Regions from separate parts of the Pseudomonas sp. GL_135 genome, predicted to be linked through region 3. Evidence: riboswitches for the same ligand, from Rfam matches in the RefSeq annotation. Region 3 holds a riboswitch; each other region holds the start of a gene.
The links. Region 3 has a riboswitch for cobalamin ahead of cobO (cob(I)yrinic acid a,c-diamide adenosyltransferase). Riboswitches for the same ligand answer to the same signal wherever they lie in the genome.
Positions count from the first base shown of each region.

Region 1: it holds a riboswitch for cobalamin, as region 3 does, so the genes downstream of both, AC3ISG_RS13575 (ABC transporter substrate-binding protein) here and cobO (cob(I)yrinic acid a,c-diamide adenosyltransferase) in region 3, are expected to answer to the same signal.
Region 2: it holds a riboswitch for cobalamin, as region 3 does, so the genes downstream of both, cobW (cobalamin biosynthesis protein CobW) here and cobO (cob(I)yrinic acid a,c-diamide adenosyltransferase) in region 3, are expected to answer to the same signal.

Region 1 is NZ_CM174408.1:3,067,031-3,071,971, forward strand. It holds gene AC3ISG_RS13565 (aldo/keto reductase) at 284-1,279, shown strand; gene AC3ISG_RS13570 (aspartate/glutamate racemase family protein) at 1,340-2,062, shown strand; cobalamin riboswitch at 2,326-2,519, shown strand; gene AC3ISG_RS13575 (ABC transporter substrate-binding protein) at 2,661-3,662, shown strand; gene AC3ISG_RS13580 (FecCD family ABC transporter permease) at 3,674-4,705, shown strand; gene AC3ISG_RS13585 (ABC transporter ATP-binding protein) at 4,702-4,941, shown strand, end outside.
Region 2 is NZ_CM174408.1:2,371,670-2,376,610, forward strand. It holds gene cobM (precorrin-4 C(11)-methyltransferase) at 1-71, opposite strand, end outside; gene AC3ISG_RS10570 (cobalamin biosynthesis protein) at 653-1,069, opposite strand; gene AC3ISG_RS10575 (CbtA family protein) at 1,066-1,785, opposite strand; gene AC3ISG_RS10580 (CbtB domain-containing protein) at 1,797-2,006, opposite strand; cobalamin riboswitch at 2,104-2,336, opposite strand; cobalamin riboswitch at 2,438-2,668, shown strand; gene cobW (cobalamin biosynthesis protein CobW) at 2,797-3,870, shown strand; gene cobN (cobaltochelatase subunit CobN) at 3,873-4,941, shown strand, end outside.
Region 3 is NZ_CM174408.1:1,450,916-1,455,856, forward strand. It holds gene AC3ISG_RS06575 (NAD-dependent deacylase) at 1-761, shown strand, start outside; gene AC3ISG_RS06580 (C40 family peptidase) at 828-1,517, shown strand; gene AC3ISG_RS06585 (C40 family peptidase) at 1,605-2,141, shown strand; cobalamin riboswitch at 2,269-2,494, shown strand; gene cobO (cob(I)yrinic acid a,c-diamide adenosyltransferase) at 2,601-3,212, shown strand; gene AC3ISG_RS06595 (cobyrinic acid a,c-diamide synthase CobB) at 3,209-4,510, shown strand; gene bluB (5,6-dimethylbenzimidazole synthase) at 4,736-4,941, shown strand, end outside.

The DNA.
Region 1 (4,941 bases), 1.6 Mb from region 3:
ACGCCACTCCGCAAAGACAGGCTATGGGCAACCCTCAAATCTGTGGCCTCGACGTATCTATCTGAAATGTTGAAATTCGCACGCGTAGCTAAATTTGCATGGGCTGAGGATAGCCGCTCGCCGGGCATGTGAAAGTCCACCGCCGCGCATTCCGAAGAACCCCTGGGGCAATCAACAGTCAGTAAAGAAGCTTCGCCGGTTTCATCGCGCTGCTTTGCCCAGGCGAGCGCAGCGCCATGCAGCCTGGACATCCAGACCCGCCCCACCGCACAGGACACCCCTCATGAGTTTGCACGACAAGATCATCGGCCGCCTCGGCTTCGGCTCCGCGCCGCTGGGCAACATGTTCCGCACCATCGACGAAGAGGAAGCGGCGGCCACCGTTCAATCCGCCTGGGACCAGGGCATTCGCTACTTCGACACCGCACCGATCTACGGCGCCGGGCTGTCCGAACAGCGTCTGGGCAAGGCCCTCGCCGGCGTCCCCCGCGACGCGTACACCCTGAGCACCAAAGTCGGTCGGCTGATTTCCGACGAGATCGACACCGAGACCCGCAGCGGTCCGTTCGCTGAAGGCCTGAAAAACAAGATCGTCACTGATTACTCCGCCGATGCCACGCTGCGTTCCATTGAAGCGAGCCTGAAACGCTTGAACACCGATCGGCTGGACATCGTGTTTGTTCACGACGTCGCCCAGGACGCCCACGGCGATGCCTGGATCGAGCATTTCAACATCGCTCGCACCGGCGCTTTCCGTGCCCTCACCCGACTGCGCGAAGAAGGCGTGATCAAGGCCTGGGGCCTTGGCGTCAACCGCGTCGAGCCGTGCGAACTGACCCTGGACCTGGAAGAGGCCCAGCCCGACGGCTTCCTGCTCGCCGGTCGTTATTCGCTGCTCGACCATGACCAGCCGCTGCAACGGCTGTTCGACAAGGCCCGCCAGCACAACGCCGAGTTCGTGGTCGGCGGGCCTTACAGCTCCGGCGTGTTGGTGGGCGGCAAGCATTTCGAGTATCAGGAAGCATCGCCGGCAATGCTCGACAAGGTGGCGCACATTCAGGAGATCGCCCGGCAGTATCAGGTCGACATCAAGTCGGCGGCGCTGCAGTTCGTCCTCGCCAACCCGCTGGTGGCAGCGGTGATTCCAGGTGCCAGCCGGCCCTCGCGGATCATCGAAGACGTCACCGCGCTCAACGCACAGGTGCCGGATGGTTTCTGGCAGGCCATGCGCGATCAGGGCTTCATTGCCCTGCAGGCGCCCGTGCCGATGAAAGACTGATATCGTGGGCAACGACGCCGGGCCAGACGCCCGGCCTTGTTTTCTGCGCGAGATCTGTCCATGCGAATTCTGATCGTCAACGTCAACACCACCGCATCCATGACCGAGACCATTGCCGAACAGGCCCGCAGCGTGGCCTCCCCCGGTACCGAAATCATCGGCCTGACCCCGCGCTTCGGCGCCGAGTCAGTGGAAGGCAATTTCGAAAGTTACCTGGCGGCCATTGCGGTGATGGATCGGGTCATGTCCTACGAAGGGGCTTATGACGCGGTGATTCAAGCCGGCTACGGCGAGCACGGCCGCGAGGGCTTGCAGGAACTGCTCGACGTGCCGGTGGTGGACATTACCGAAGCCGCGGCCAGCCTGGCGATGCTGCTGGGGCATAAATACGCCGTGGTCACGACGCTGGACCGAACCGTGCCACTGATCGAAGACCGTTTGAAGCTGGCCGGCGTGTACGAGCGTTGCGCGTCGGTGCGGGCCAGCGGCATGAGCGTGCTGGAACTGGAAGAATCGCCCGAGCGTGCGGTCGAAGCCATCGTTGAGCAGGCCATCGAAGCGGTGATCCGCGACAAGGCCGAAGTGATCTGCCTGGGCTGCGGCGGCATGGCCGGGCTGGATCAACTCATCCGCGACCGTGCCGGCGTGCCGGTGGTGGATGGCGTCACCGCAGCGGTGGCGCTGGCCGAATCGCTGGTGCGTCTGGGGTTGAAGACCTCGAAAGTGCGGACCTACTCGACGCCACGGCCGAAGAAGATCGTGGGTTGGCCGTTCAAGTTTTAAACGCCCAGTGTCCGACCCACGCCAGATTGAATGGCAAACACATACCCTGTGGGAGTGAGCTTGCTCACGAAGGCTGCATTCCAGCCGCTGAAGATTTAGCGGATGTACTGTCCTCTTCGTGAGCAAGGTGGAACGCCACCCCGGTCACTCCCACAGGTTTGCATCTCCCAAAAGTTTTGCGTCGGTCCAGCTGCTGCCCGGTGTCGAAGGTCGCTCGGTCCAACGATGCACCGCCGCCGCATTCGCCTCTCCCCGCCGAATCGTTTAGTATCCCCGCCGCCGGTTTCCACTCGGAATTAATAGGGAATCCCCAAGCGCGCTGCGCGCTGAAACGGAACTGTCCCCGCAACTGTAGGCGCTGAGCCCTGCTTCCTGTTTGCCACTGGGTCACCCCGGGAAGGCCGAAGCATGGCGATGATGCGCCAGTCAGGAGACCTGCCGGCCAGCATATTCATTCACCGGCGGGGTGTCCGGGGAAGGACTCCCGTTCGCGCGTCGCTCGCGCACGCTGTGCTCGCCCTCATCTTAGGGCGCCCGTCGGGTGGACTTTCCAGCGCCTGCTTCGCCAAGCACTCAGGCTTTCTGGAGATCGCTGTTCATGCCGCTGCGCCGCCTCGCCGCCCTGCTCGTCACGCTGACCTTGCCCACCGCCGGTTTTGCGGCGTCGACCGCCTACCCTTTGACCGTGGACAATTGCGGCGAACCGCTGACCTTCACCCACGCCCCGCAGAAAACCGTGACCATTGGCCAGGCCGCCACCGAGATGCTCTACGCCCTCGGCCTGGGCCCGAACGTCATCGGCACTTCGCTGTGGTTCAATCCCGTGCTGCCCCAGTACCAAACCCTCAACGACGGCATCGAGCGCCTGGCCGACAACGCGCCGAGTTTTGAATCAGTGATCGGCAAACGCCCGGATTTCGTGCCGGTGCAGTTTGAGTGGATGGTCGGGCCCCAGGGCGCCGTCGGCACCCGCGAGCAGTTTCGCGATCTGGGCATCCCGACCTACATCCTGCCGTCCGATTGCGAGGGCAAGAACAACCGGGTGGGCGCCGACGGCACGCGCCTCGAAGCCTTCCGCATCGACACCCTGTACAAAAGCCTGCGACAGCTGGCGCAGATCTTCGATGTGCAGGACCGTGGCGAGCACTTGATCACGGGTTACCAAACCCGGCTGGCCCAGGCGGTGACGCAGGCGAAAGCCCATGCCAATCCACCCCTCTCGGCGGTGTTCTGGTTTTCCAGCCCGGACATCAACGTCGACCCTTACGTGGCCGGGCGCAAGGGCATTCCCAATTTCATGCTCGACACCCTCGGCATGCGCAACGTCATCGACTCCGACGAGGAATGGCCGACCGTGGGCTGGGAAACCATCGCCAAGGCCAACCCGACCGTGCTGGTCATCGCGCGCATGGACCGTCGCCGCTTCCCGGCCGACGATCACGAGAAGAAGCTGGCGTTTCTCCGCTCTGACCCGGTCACCCGCAATATGGATGCGGTGAAAAACAATCGCATCGTGATCATGGACGCCAGCGCCATGGAGTCCAGCGTGCGACTGTTTGACGGCATCGAGCAACTGGCTCAGGCCACTCAAGCGCAATGACGTCATTCAGCATGCCCCGGTCGAGCATCGTCCGAATCTTCGGCCACGGTGCCTGGGCCGCCGCGTTGCTGGCGTTGGCGGTGCTGGCGGGCGTGGCGATTGGCGAGACATCAATCAGCCTGCCGGTGATCGTTCAGGTGCTGGCGAACAAGCTGTGGGCCGCAGGCTATCCCCTCGACCCGATCGACGAGGGCATCGTCTGGAACTACCGCCTGACCCGGGCCATCGTTGCCGCCACCTGCGGCGCAGGGCTGGCGGTGTCGGGCGTGGTCCTGCAATCGTTGCTGCGCAACCCGCTGGCCGATCCCTACTTGCTGGGTATTTCTGCGGGCGCGTCGACCGGCGCAGTGTTGGTGGCGATCATCGGCATCGGCGCCGGTACGATTTCTCTCTCGACCGGAGCGTTTGCCGGCGCGATCGCCGCGTTCGCGCTGGTCGCCCTGCTCGCCCGCTCCTCGCGGGGCCAGACCGCTGCCGGCCAGATCATCCTGGCGGGCATTGCCGGGTCGCAGCTGTTCAACGCCCTGACGTCCTTCCTGATCACCAAGTCGGCCAATGCCGAGCAGGCCCGCGGGATCATGTTCTGGTTGCTGGGCAATCTCAGCGGCGTGCGCTGGTCGTCGGTGGCGCTGTCGGTGCCGGTCGTGGTGCTCGGTTTGCTGGTGTGCCTGTGGCATCGGCGCGCGCTGGATGCCTTCACGTTTGGCAGCGATTCGGCGGCTTCGCTGGGCATTCCGGTGCGCCGCGTCCAGGCGGTGCTGATCCTCACCGCCGCGCTGATGACGGCGGTGATGGTGTCGATCGTCGGTTCCATCGGCTTCGTCGGTCTGGTGATTCCCCATGCGGTGAGGCTGATCGCCGGCGTACGCCATGGGCGGCTGCTGCCCCTGAGCGCGTTGATCGGCGCGCTGTTCATGATCGCCGCCGATGTGCTGTCGCGCACGCTGATCAAGGGTCAGGTGTTGCCGATCGGGGTGATCACTGCGCTGGTGGGCGCGCCGGTGTTTGCCATGATTCTGGTCCGCGGGAATCGTCCTCGATGAACGCCCGTCAGGAGGTGCCCGGGCCCATGCTCGAAGGCAGTGACCTGAGTTATTCGGTCAAGGGCGCGCCACTGCTCAGTGGCGTGAGCCTGGCGATTCGGCCGGGGGAGAATCTGGGGATCGTCGGGCCCAATGGCTCAGGCAAGTCGACGCTGTTGAAGTTGCTGGCAGGGATTCAGACGCCGTCTCAGGGCGAAGTTCGCCTGGGCGGGAAGCGCTTGTCGGCGCTGAGCCGG
Region 2 (4,941 bases), 920 kb from region 3:
ATCAGCCGCTGGCCTTTGACAGTGATCAGGTCCGGATCGCCGGGGCCTGCGCCGATGAAAAAAACAGTCATGGGGTGTCCTGATTGGAATTCATTTGAGCACGCGGTTTGCTGTTGTGGGACCGGCTTTAGCCGGGAAGAGGCCCGCATGCCCCCCCCCAAATTTGCAGTGTGACGCCTGGCGCTTTCCCGGCTAAAGCCGGTCCCAACAACAGTCCGCGTTCATATTTCAGCAGCCGTACGCGAATCGCCTCTGTGGGACTGGCTTTAGCCGGGAAGGGGCCCTCGGGCACACCATCAAAATCTGCGGTGTGACCACTGACGCTTTCCCGGCTAAAGCCGGTCCTACAAGATCGTGTCATATCTCAATGAATGCACGCGGTCTGCTTTAGTGGGACTGGCTTTAGCCGGGAAGGGGCCCTCGGGCACACCATCAAAATCTGCGGTGTGACCACTGACGCCTTCCCGGCTAAAGCCGGTCCTACAAGACCGTGTCATATCTCAATGAATGCACGCGGTCTGCTTTAGTGGGACCGGCTTTAGCCGGGAAGGGGTCTGCATGTACGCCCCCAAATTTGCAGTGTGACGCCTGGCGCTTTCCCGGCTAAAGCCGGTCCTACAGTTTGAGCCGGTCCTACAAGGGTTGGCCGGTCCTACAAGATTGCGGTTGCCAGCGCAAACGTCGCATGGGGGCTCTTTCGGCGGGGTATGGCCAGGGTCGCGGGCGAGCCGGTCAACCGCGTCGCCATCGCCAGCGCCGCGCTTTCTGCCACGCCGTAGCAGCCGGTGCGTTCAAAGGCGATGTCCGAGCGATGGCTCAGCTGTGCCTCGTAAGCCGCTAGATCATCCGCACTGAAGAACCCAATCGTCAGCCCCAAGCCATGGCCCAGTTCCAGCAATCCCGCCTCAGCCGACTTGCCGTCAATGGAGGCGAGGGCGGCAACGTCCTTTAGCTGAAGCTGACATTCGCGCAGACCATCCTCCATCAACTGCCGAAGCTCCAGCGCCGAACAGCCGCGCTGGCAGCCCAGACCGACCACCCACAGCGGTCGATCGCGCAACTCGTTCACAGAGCAGGGTTCAAACCGGCTTGCGTCGCGGGCATGCCACTACGACGAAACAGCCAGGCGCTGATCCAGCCCAGGGCAATCCAGAAAACCGCATTGGTCAGCAGCGACGCAATCTTGAATTGCGCTTCAAGGGCTTCCGGGGCGAGTGCCGAATGCACCGCCGGCTGAGGGGCGCCGACGATATGCGGCACCACCAGAATCATTGCGCCCACAACCTTCAACAGCCAGTGCCGGGCAAACACCATCAACGCCAACCCTGCAGCCGTGGAGGCAGCAGTGCCCACCCACCAGATCTGCCGTTGGGTCAGGTCCGCCGCGACGGTACCGGGCAGTTCGGGCGGCAGACCAAGAGTGGGCGCCAGCACAAACACGGCATAACCGGCCAATCCCCACAGCACGCCTTCGCGAGCACTCGTCGGCGTACGCAAGGTGTACAAGGCCGCCAGCATCAGCGCGAAACCGACCGCGACTACCAGATTGCCACCCGTGGTGGACAGCACGCGCTGCCAGCCGTCTTCAGGCTCCCAGGCTTCGGCGTCATGAACGTGGCCGGCCATCGCACCGTCGGCGTGCTCGTGCATCTCGGTAGCCGGAGCCTTTTCGTAGGTCTCCGCCTGCAGGATCAACGGCGCGACCGAGAAGCTCTGCAGCAGTGTCAACAACAGGGCGGCGAGCAGTCCGGTGAACCCGGCCGTTTGCGCAATTCGCTTGAACATGGCGGCAGGTCTCAATGGCAAGGGAAGGCGGAGCTGTGACGGGTGTCGTGTGCCGCGTTGTGCACCGCATCGATGTGGGAGAAACCGGCGAAGTACACCAGAAATGCACCGAGAAACATCGCGCTGACGGCGGCAACAAGGCGCTGGCTTTGCGTGGCAGTCACGGCCGTTGTGGTGTTGCTGGCGGTGCCGGACGTCTGGCGGGGTGTGCTGATGGACATGGCGCTTCCCTCTGAAGTGGTTTCAGCGGACGGAAAGGCGCAAAGACACCGCAGGCGAATGCCGGCAGTGCTCAACAGCGCCCGCCCACCGCGGGTTGTTATGGTGTGTTGTCGGGCCGGTCTCCGGGCTCGCGAGGGGCACATGCATCAGCCGTTACAGCCATCGTGCCTTCAAGAATCGCCTTCCCATATCGATGCCGACACAGTGGATCTGACTCTTCACTCGCTTACCGTTGCGGGGGCAGCACCGGACTGATGCACACCCGAAGGTCTGCACGCACCGGTTTCCCGTTTCACCCTGTGAAGGGCACCCGTAACAAGGTGTGTAGAAGACCACGCACGGTTCGAGTCGTCAATCTTAGGGTCATTCGGTGCGTCAATCGGCGCGGCAATCACTGCAACGGCGCGATTGACCGGCCTGCGGTCACTGCGTAGCCTTGCGCACTTGAGGTTCGCCGGCCGCCTTTTCATGTATCAAGGCCACCGGCGCTAAGAAGGGAATGCGGTTTCAAGCCGCAGCTGCCCCCGCAACTGTAAGCGGACAGTTTCATTGCACAGCCACTGCGCGAGCGGGAAGGCGCGATGAATGCCAGTCGCCTGACGATGCCTGTCAGCAACCGGACGCCGTGAGCCAGGAGACCTGCCTCGAATCGGACCGCCTGCAAGCGGCCGAGGAATTCCACTACAACCGGGCGGGGTGATCCGGTGGCGAATCGAACCGCGCGCCTGCTTCGGCCGGCCCTGCGCTGTTTTCGTCCTCGTTGCCCCGCCGCACGCCTGAGGGCAACCGATGAAAACACTGGCCAAACTTCCCGTCACCATCGTCACCGGCTTTCTCGGCTCGGGCAAAACCACCTTGCTGCGGCACATGCTCGACAACGCCGAAGGACGACGCATCGCCGTCATCGTCAATGAATTCGGCGAGCTGGGCATCGACGGCGACATCCTCAAGCAGTGCACCATCGGCTGTACCGAAGAAGAGGCCGTCGGTCGCGTTTACGAACTGGCCAACGGCTGCCTGTGCTGCACCGTTCAGGAAGAGTTCTTCCCGGTGATGCAGGAACTGGTCGCCCGCCGCGGCGACCTCGATCACATCCTCATCGAAACCTCGGGCCTGGCCCTGCCGAAGCCGCTGGTGCAAGCCTTTCAGTGGCCGGAAATTCGCAACGCCTGCACCGTCGACGCGGTGATCACCGTGGTCGACAGCCCGGCCGTGCTCGCTGGCACCTTCGCCGCGTTTCCGGATCAAGTCGACGCCCAGCGCAAGCTCGACCCGAACCTTGACCACGAATCCCCGCTGCACGAGCTGTTCGCCGACCAACTGGCCAGCGCCGATCTGGTCGTGCTGAACAAGGCCGACATGCTCGACGCCGATGCGCTGGCCGCCGTGCGCGCAGAAGTCGCCGAAGAATTGCCGCCAGCGGTAAAAATCGTCGAAGCGAACCGGGGGCAGCTGCCGATCAGCGTGTTGCTGGGGCTCGGCGCCGAATCCGAGCTGCACATTGATGGCCGCAAGACCCATCACGATCACCACGAAGGCGACGATCACGATGATCACGACCATGACGCCTTCGATTCCATCTCCATTACGCTGCCCCAGGCGGACGAATCGCTGTTGCTTGACGCGCTGACCCAGGCCGTCGTCCAGCACGGCATCCTGCGCGTCAAAGGCTTCGCTGCGATTCCCGGCAAACCCATGCGCCTGCTGGTGCAAGGCGTCGGCACGCGCTTCGACAAGCATTTCGACCGCGCCTGGAAGCCTGACGAAGCCCGGGAAACCCACCTGGTGCTGATCGGCCAGGAGCTGGACCCCGGCGTCCTCGAAGCGCAATTGCGCGCAGCTCTCTCAGCGATCAAAGGCTAACCATGCACCTGCTGCGCACTCAGCCCGGCGGCTTCGTTCCTGACGACAGCATCGCTGACCTGGGCCAGACCCCCGCCGAGCTGGTGATCCTGTGCAGCGCCGACTCGAATCTGGCCCTGCTGGCTGAAACCGCGCAGCAACTGCCGGGTGACTACCCGAGCCTGCGCCTGGCCAATCCGATGCAGGTGCAAAATCATGCATCGGTGGATTTGTACGTCGACGAGGTGCTGCGCCACGCCAAAGTCATCCTGATTTCCCTGCACGGCGGCATCGGCTACTGGCGTTATGGCGTCGAGCGGCTGGTGGAACTGGCGGCAAAGGGGGTGAAGCTGATTCTGGTGCCGGGTTGTGATCGCCCGGACCCCGAGCTGAGCGGCCTGAGCACGGAGTCTGCCGAAGACCGTGATCGGCTCTGGCATTACCTGCGTCAGGGCGGCAAGCACAACGCGCTGGCGCTGTTCAACTTCATCGCCACACGCTGGCTGGGCGGCGACTATCCCTGGGTCGAGCCGCAAACCTTGCCGCGCACCGTCATTTACCATCCGCAGAACACCAACGCCGATTTGGCCCGCTGGCAGGCCGATTGGCGCGCGGATCAGCCGGTCGCCGCCGTGCTGTTTTATCGCTCCCACTTGCAAGCGGCAAACACCGGTTTCATCGATGTGTTCTGCGAGCGCTTGTCGGCCCAGGGATTGAACCCATTACCGATCGCTGTCGCCAGCCTGAAAGAAGCCGGCTGCATGAGCGCGATACAGGATTGGCTCGACGAGGTGGACTGCGAGGTCATCCTCAACACCACCGGGTTTGCTCAATCGAACCCGGAAGCGCCGGATGTACGACCGTTTCGCCGGGACATCCCGGTCATTCAGGCCATTTGCGCCCAGGACAATGAACCCGCCTGGCGGGCAAGCGCCCAAGGGCTGGGCCCCCGCGACCTGGCGATGCACATCGCGCTGCCGGAACTGGACGGTCGCATCATCAGCCGGCCGATCAGCTTCAAGGACCTGGCCTGGCACAGCGAGCGCAGCCAGTCCGACGTGGTCTGCTACCGCGCCCAGCCGGGGCGCATGG
Region 3 (4,941 bases):
CCTTGGTGCTGCAAACCGCCGCGGCCCTGCGCCATGCCACACGCATCCTGATCATCACTGGTGCCGGCCTCTCGGCGGATTCGGGTTTGCCGACCTATCGCGGTGTCGGTGGCTTGTACAACGGCGAGACTGATGATGGCCTGCCCATCGAAATGGCCTTGTCCGGCCCGATGCTGCGTCGTGATCCCGCGCTGTGCTGGAAGTACATCGCACAATTGGGCAGCGCTTGCCTGGGCGGACGTCCCAATGCGGCGCACTACGCCATCGCGGAATTGCAGCGGCGCAAGCCGGAGTGCTGGGTGTTAACGCAAAACGTCGACGGCTATCATCGCGCGGCGGGCAGTCCGCCAGAGCGGCTGATCGAAATTCATGGCCAGCTGGCGCCGCTCTACTGTCAATCTTGTGGCGCCGAGGATCCGCAGTTGAGCGAACATCTCGACCGGCCATTGCCACCGCTGTGCCCCAGCTGTACTGGCGTTCTGCGGCCATCGGTGGTGTTGTTTGGGGAGATGTTGCCGGAGTTGGCACTGAACGTGCTTGAGAGGGAGATGGCAAAAGGCTTTGACGCTGTGCTCAGCATCGGAACCACCGCCAGCTTTCCGTACATTCATGAGCCAATGCTGCGCGCTCGGGTGATGGGAGGCTTTACTGCCGAGATAAACCCTTCGCCAACCGATCATTCCGCGCATATGGATGCGTTTCTGAGGTGTAGAGCCTTAGAAGTGATGGAAGACATCGTAAGTCACATTTGTTTCGATTGAATTTGCAAATGGGTACGATAGAGGGCATAGTCTCGGCTTCTTTACACTTCAGCCACGGTCGTGCACATGCTAAACCGCTTCGCACCCCTCGTGCCTCTCGCACTCGTAACGCTGTTGTTCGGCTGCGCGGCCCAGATGCCGACGTCGCAACAACAGTCGCAAAGCCCCCAGTTCCGGGACTCTGCCACGGCTCAATCCGCTACCAAGCGCGCCGACTACGCCTCTTCCGTGCTGGATGACGAAGTCGCCACCGAAGACGAGCTCGCTCAGTTTGCCGACAACAAGCCGTACCGCTTGCCCGTTCTGGCTGACAGCATCCTCGAACGCGGCAAATCCTTGATAGGCACTCGCTATCGCTTTGGCGGCACGTCGACCACCTCCGGTTTCGACTGCAGCGGTTTCATCGGTTATCTCTTCCGTGAAGAGGCGGGCATGAGCCTGCCGCGGTCTTCCCGCGAAATGATCAACATCGATGCCCCCCTCATCAAACGCAATGACCTCAAGCCGGGCGACCTGCTGTTCTTCAGCACCGCCGGTCGCGGTCGTGTCAGCCATGCGGGCATCTACCTGGGCGATGACCAGTTCATCCACTCCAGCAGCCGCCGCAGCGGTGGCGTCCGTGTCGACAGCCTCGACGATGCCTACTGGGCCAAGACCTTCATCGAAGCCAAACGCGCACTGGCCATGGCACCCTCATCGGTACCTGAAACCACCACCGCGATGACTTCGACTACCATCAAGCGCCAACACCGTTAATTCCGGGCGCGCAAAGGGTTCGACCCTCTTGCGCGCAACCCCGGCTCTCGGCAAAGTAAGCTGCACCCCGCACAGGTTGTCGTGTTTATGTCGTTAACGGTTCGCCTGATGGTTGCCTCTCTGGCTGTGCTGCTGGCCGCGTGTTCCAGCACGCCACCGCCCGCTCCGCGCAAGGTCGTCTACCGGCCTGTGGTTTCCGCTCCTCCCCAGTTTTCTTCACCGCTCGCCGACGACGTCTTGTTGCGCGCGATCGGCCTCGTTGGCACGCCGTATCGCTGGGGCGGCAACACGCCTGATTCGGGATTCGATTGCAGTGGCCTGATCGGCTACGTCTACCACGATGCGGCGGGCATCACCTTGCCGCGATCGACGCGGGAGATGATCACCCTGCGTGGCCCCGACATCGACCGCAGCCAGTTGCAGACGGGTGATCTGGTGTTCTTCGCCACTGGCGGCGGCTCCCACGTCAGCCACGCCGGCATCTACGTCGGGGAAGGGCGATTCGTTCACGCACCAGCCACCGGCGGCACCGTCAAACTCGACAGCCTCGACAAGCCGTATTGGCAAAAGGCCTGGCTGAATGCCAAGCGCGTTATCCAGCCATCGAACCTCGCCAGGCAATAGTCGCTTCTGAGTCAATGTGTCCATGGGCTGTTGCTGCATGAACACCTGTGCCTTTCAGGGTGAAATCCCGTAAACCTGTGGGCGCTCTGCCCACGGTTCGATTGACGCTCCCCAGTCAACCCTCTAACCTTCGCGCCATGTTTCAGGTGCCCGGGACCTCGTTGGTCCACAGGGTGAAACAGGGAAGCCGGTGCGATTGCTCGTGCGATCAATTCCGGCGCTGCCTCCGCAACGGTAAATGAGTCTGGGCCACGCACGATGCCACTGTGTTCGCTGAACATGGGAAGGCGCCTGGCCTGCCACGCTTGTGGCAACTCATGAGTCCGGAGACCGGCCTGATCCATCGAACAGCATCACGGAGGGCGATGCTCTGCTGCAGGCCGGCCTTGTCCGGTGCCTGCTGACAGTCTTTGCCCGAGCCCTCCGTCTGCCACACCTGCCCTCAAGCGGAGAGCTGAGATGAGCGAATCCCCCGAACGTGACGAACGCCACCTGGCGCGCATGCTGCGCAAAAAGGCGGTGATGGACGAGCGCATTTCCAGCGCGCCGAATGAATGCGGATTGCTGTTGGTGCTGACCGGCAACGGCAAAGGCAAGAGCAGTTCGGCGTTCGGCATGCTCGCCCGCGCCATGGGCCACGGCATGCAGTGCGGCGTCGTGCAGTTCATCAAGGGCCGCCACAGCACCGGCGAAGAGCTGTTCTTCCGCCGCTTCCCTGAACAAGTGCGTTACCACGTGATGGGCGAGGGCTTCACCTGGGAAACCCAGGACCGCCAGCGTGACATCGCCGCCGCCGAAGCCGCCTGGGCCGTGACCCGGGAGATGCTCAAGAACGCCTCCATCGGTATGGTCGTGCTCGATGAGCTGAACATCGCCCTCAAGCACGGCTATCTGGACCTGGAGCAGGTGCTGATCGACCTGCAGGCACGCCCGCCAATGCAGCACGTGATCGTCACCGGTCGCGGGGCTAAGCAGGAGTTGATAGATCTTTCAGACACCGTGTCGGAAATCGGCGTGGTCAAGCATGCCTTTCAGTCCGGCATCAAGGCCCAGAAAGGCATTGAACTGTGAGTGAGCGTCAACCCCGGCACTGCCCGGCAGTATTGATCGCCGCGCCTGCGTCCGGTCAGGGCAAAACCACCGTCACTGCCGCACTCGCCCGTTTGCACCGCAATCAGGGGCGCAAGGTGCGCGTGTTCAAATGCGGGCCGGACTTTCTCGACCCGATGATTCTCGAGCGCGCCAGCGGCCATCCGGTGTACCAACTGGACATGTGGATGATCGGCGAGGACGAAAGCCGGCGCCTGTTATGGGAAGCCGCTGCCGATGCCGACCTGATCCTCATCGAAGGCGTCATGGGCTTATTCGACGGCACGCCCTCCAGCGCCGACCTGGCGCGGCGCTTCGGCGTGCCGGTGCTGGGCGTGATTGACGGCACGGCCATGGCCCAGACCTTCGGCGCCCTGGCGCTGGGACTGGCGCGCTATCAGCCGGATCTGCCGTTCGCCGGCGTGCTGGCCAATCGGGTCGGTACGGTGCGCCATGCGCAGTTGCTGGAAGGCAGTCTGACCGAAGGCCTGCGCTGGTATGGCGCGCTGTCGCGCGAGACCGGCATTGAGCTGCCGAGCAGGCATCTCGGCCTGGTTCAGGCGAGCGAACTGAACGACCTGGACATGCGCCTCGACGCTGCCGCCACCGCGCTGGCCAGCACCTGCGACGCCACCTTGCCGCCGGCCGTGACTTTTACTGCACCCGAGTTCGTGCCGGCTGAACCGCTGTTGGCCGGCGTGAAAATCGCCATCGCCCATGACGAGGCGTTCGCGTTTTTCTACGGCGCCAGCCTGGACCTGCTTCGGGAGATGGGCGCAGAACTGTCCTTCTTCTCGCCGATTCGCGACCGCGACTTACCCGACGCCGACAGCCTGTATCTGCCGGGCGGTTACCCGGAACTGCATCACACGGCGCTGGCGGAAAATCACAGCATGCTCGCCGCCATTCGTGCGCACCACGCCGCCGGCAAACCCTTGCTCGCCGAATGCGGCGGCATGTTGTACCTGCTCGATGCCCTGACCGATGTCGACGGCCAGCGCGCCGAAGGGGTGGGCTTGCTCAAGGGCGAAGCCGTGATGCAAAAGCGTCTGGCAGCCCTGGCCCTGCAATCGGTCGAACTGCCGGAAGGCACCCTGCGTGGTCACACCTATCACCACTCCCTGACCAGCACCGAACTGACCCCCATCGCCCGCGGCCTCAGCCCCAATGGCGGGCGCGGCGCCGAAGCGGTGTACCGCGAAGGGCGCATGACCGCGTCGTACGTGCACTTCTACTTCCCCTCCAATCCCCAGGCGATGGCGGCGCTGTTTTTGCCATGAGCCTGGCCAATGCAATCGCCGCATTCAGTGGGAGCTGGCTCGCCACTAACGCGCCGCGCCGTCGAGCAGCAAACTCGCTCCTTGTGGGAGTGAGCTTGCTCACGAAGACGGTATTTCAGGCGTTGAAGATGTATCAGGTGCTCGGCCCCTTCGCGAGCAAGCTCGCTCCCACAAGGGCTGTGTTGCCGGTGACTGCTGCGTTTCAACCGCGGGACAGGCGACTCCATGACTGAACACACCTTCACCGACCCCGAACGCGCCGCCGTTTACCGTGCCATTGCCGAGCGCCGCGACATGCGCCACTTCTGCGGCGGCACGGTCGCGCCCGAGTTGCTGGCCCGCCTGCTCGAAGCCGCGCACCACGCGCCGAGCGTCGGATTGATGCAGCCGTGGCGCTTCCTGCGGATCACCGACCCGGCATTGCGTGGGCA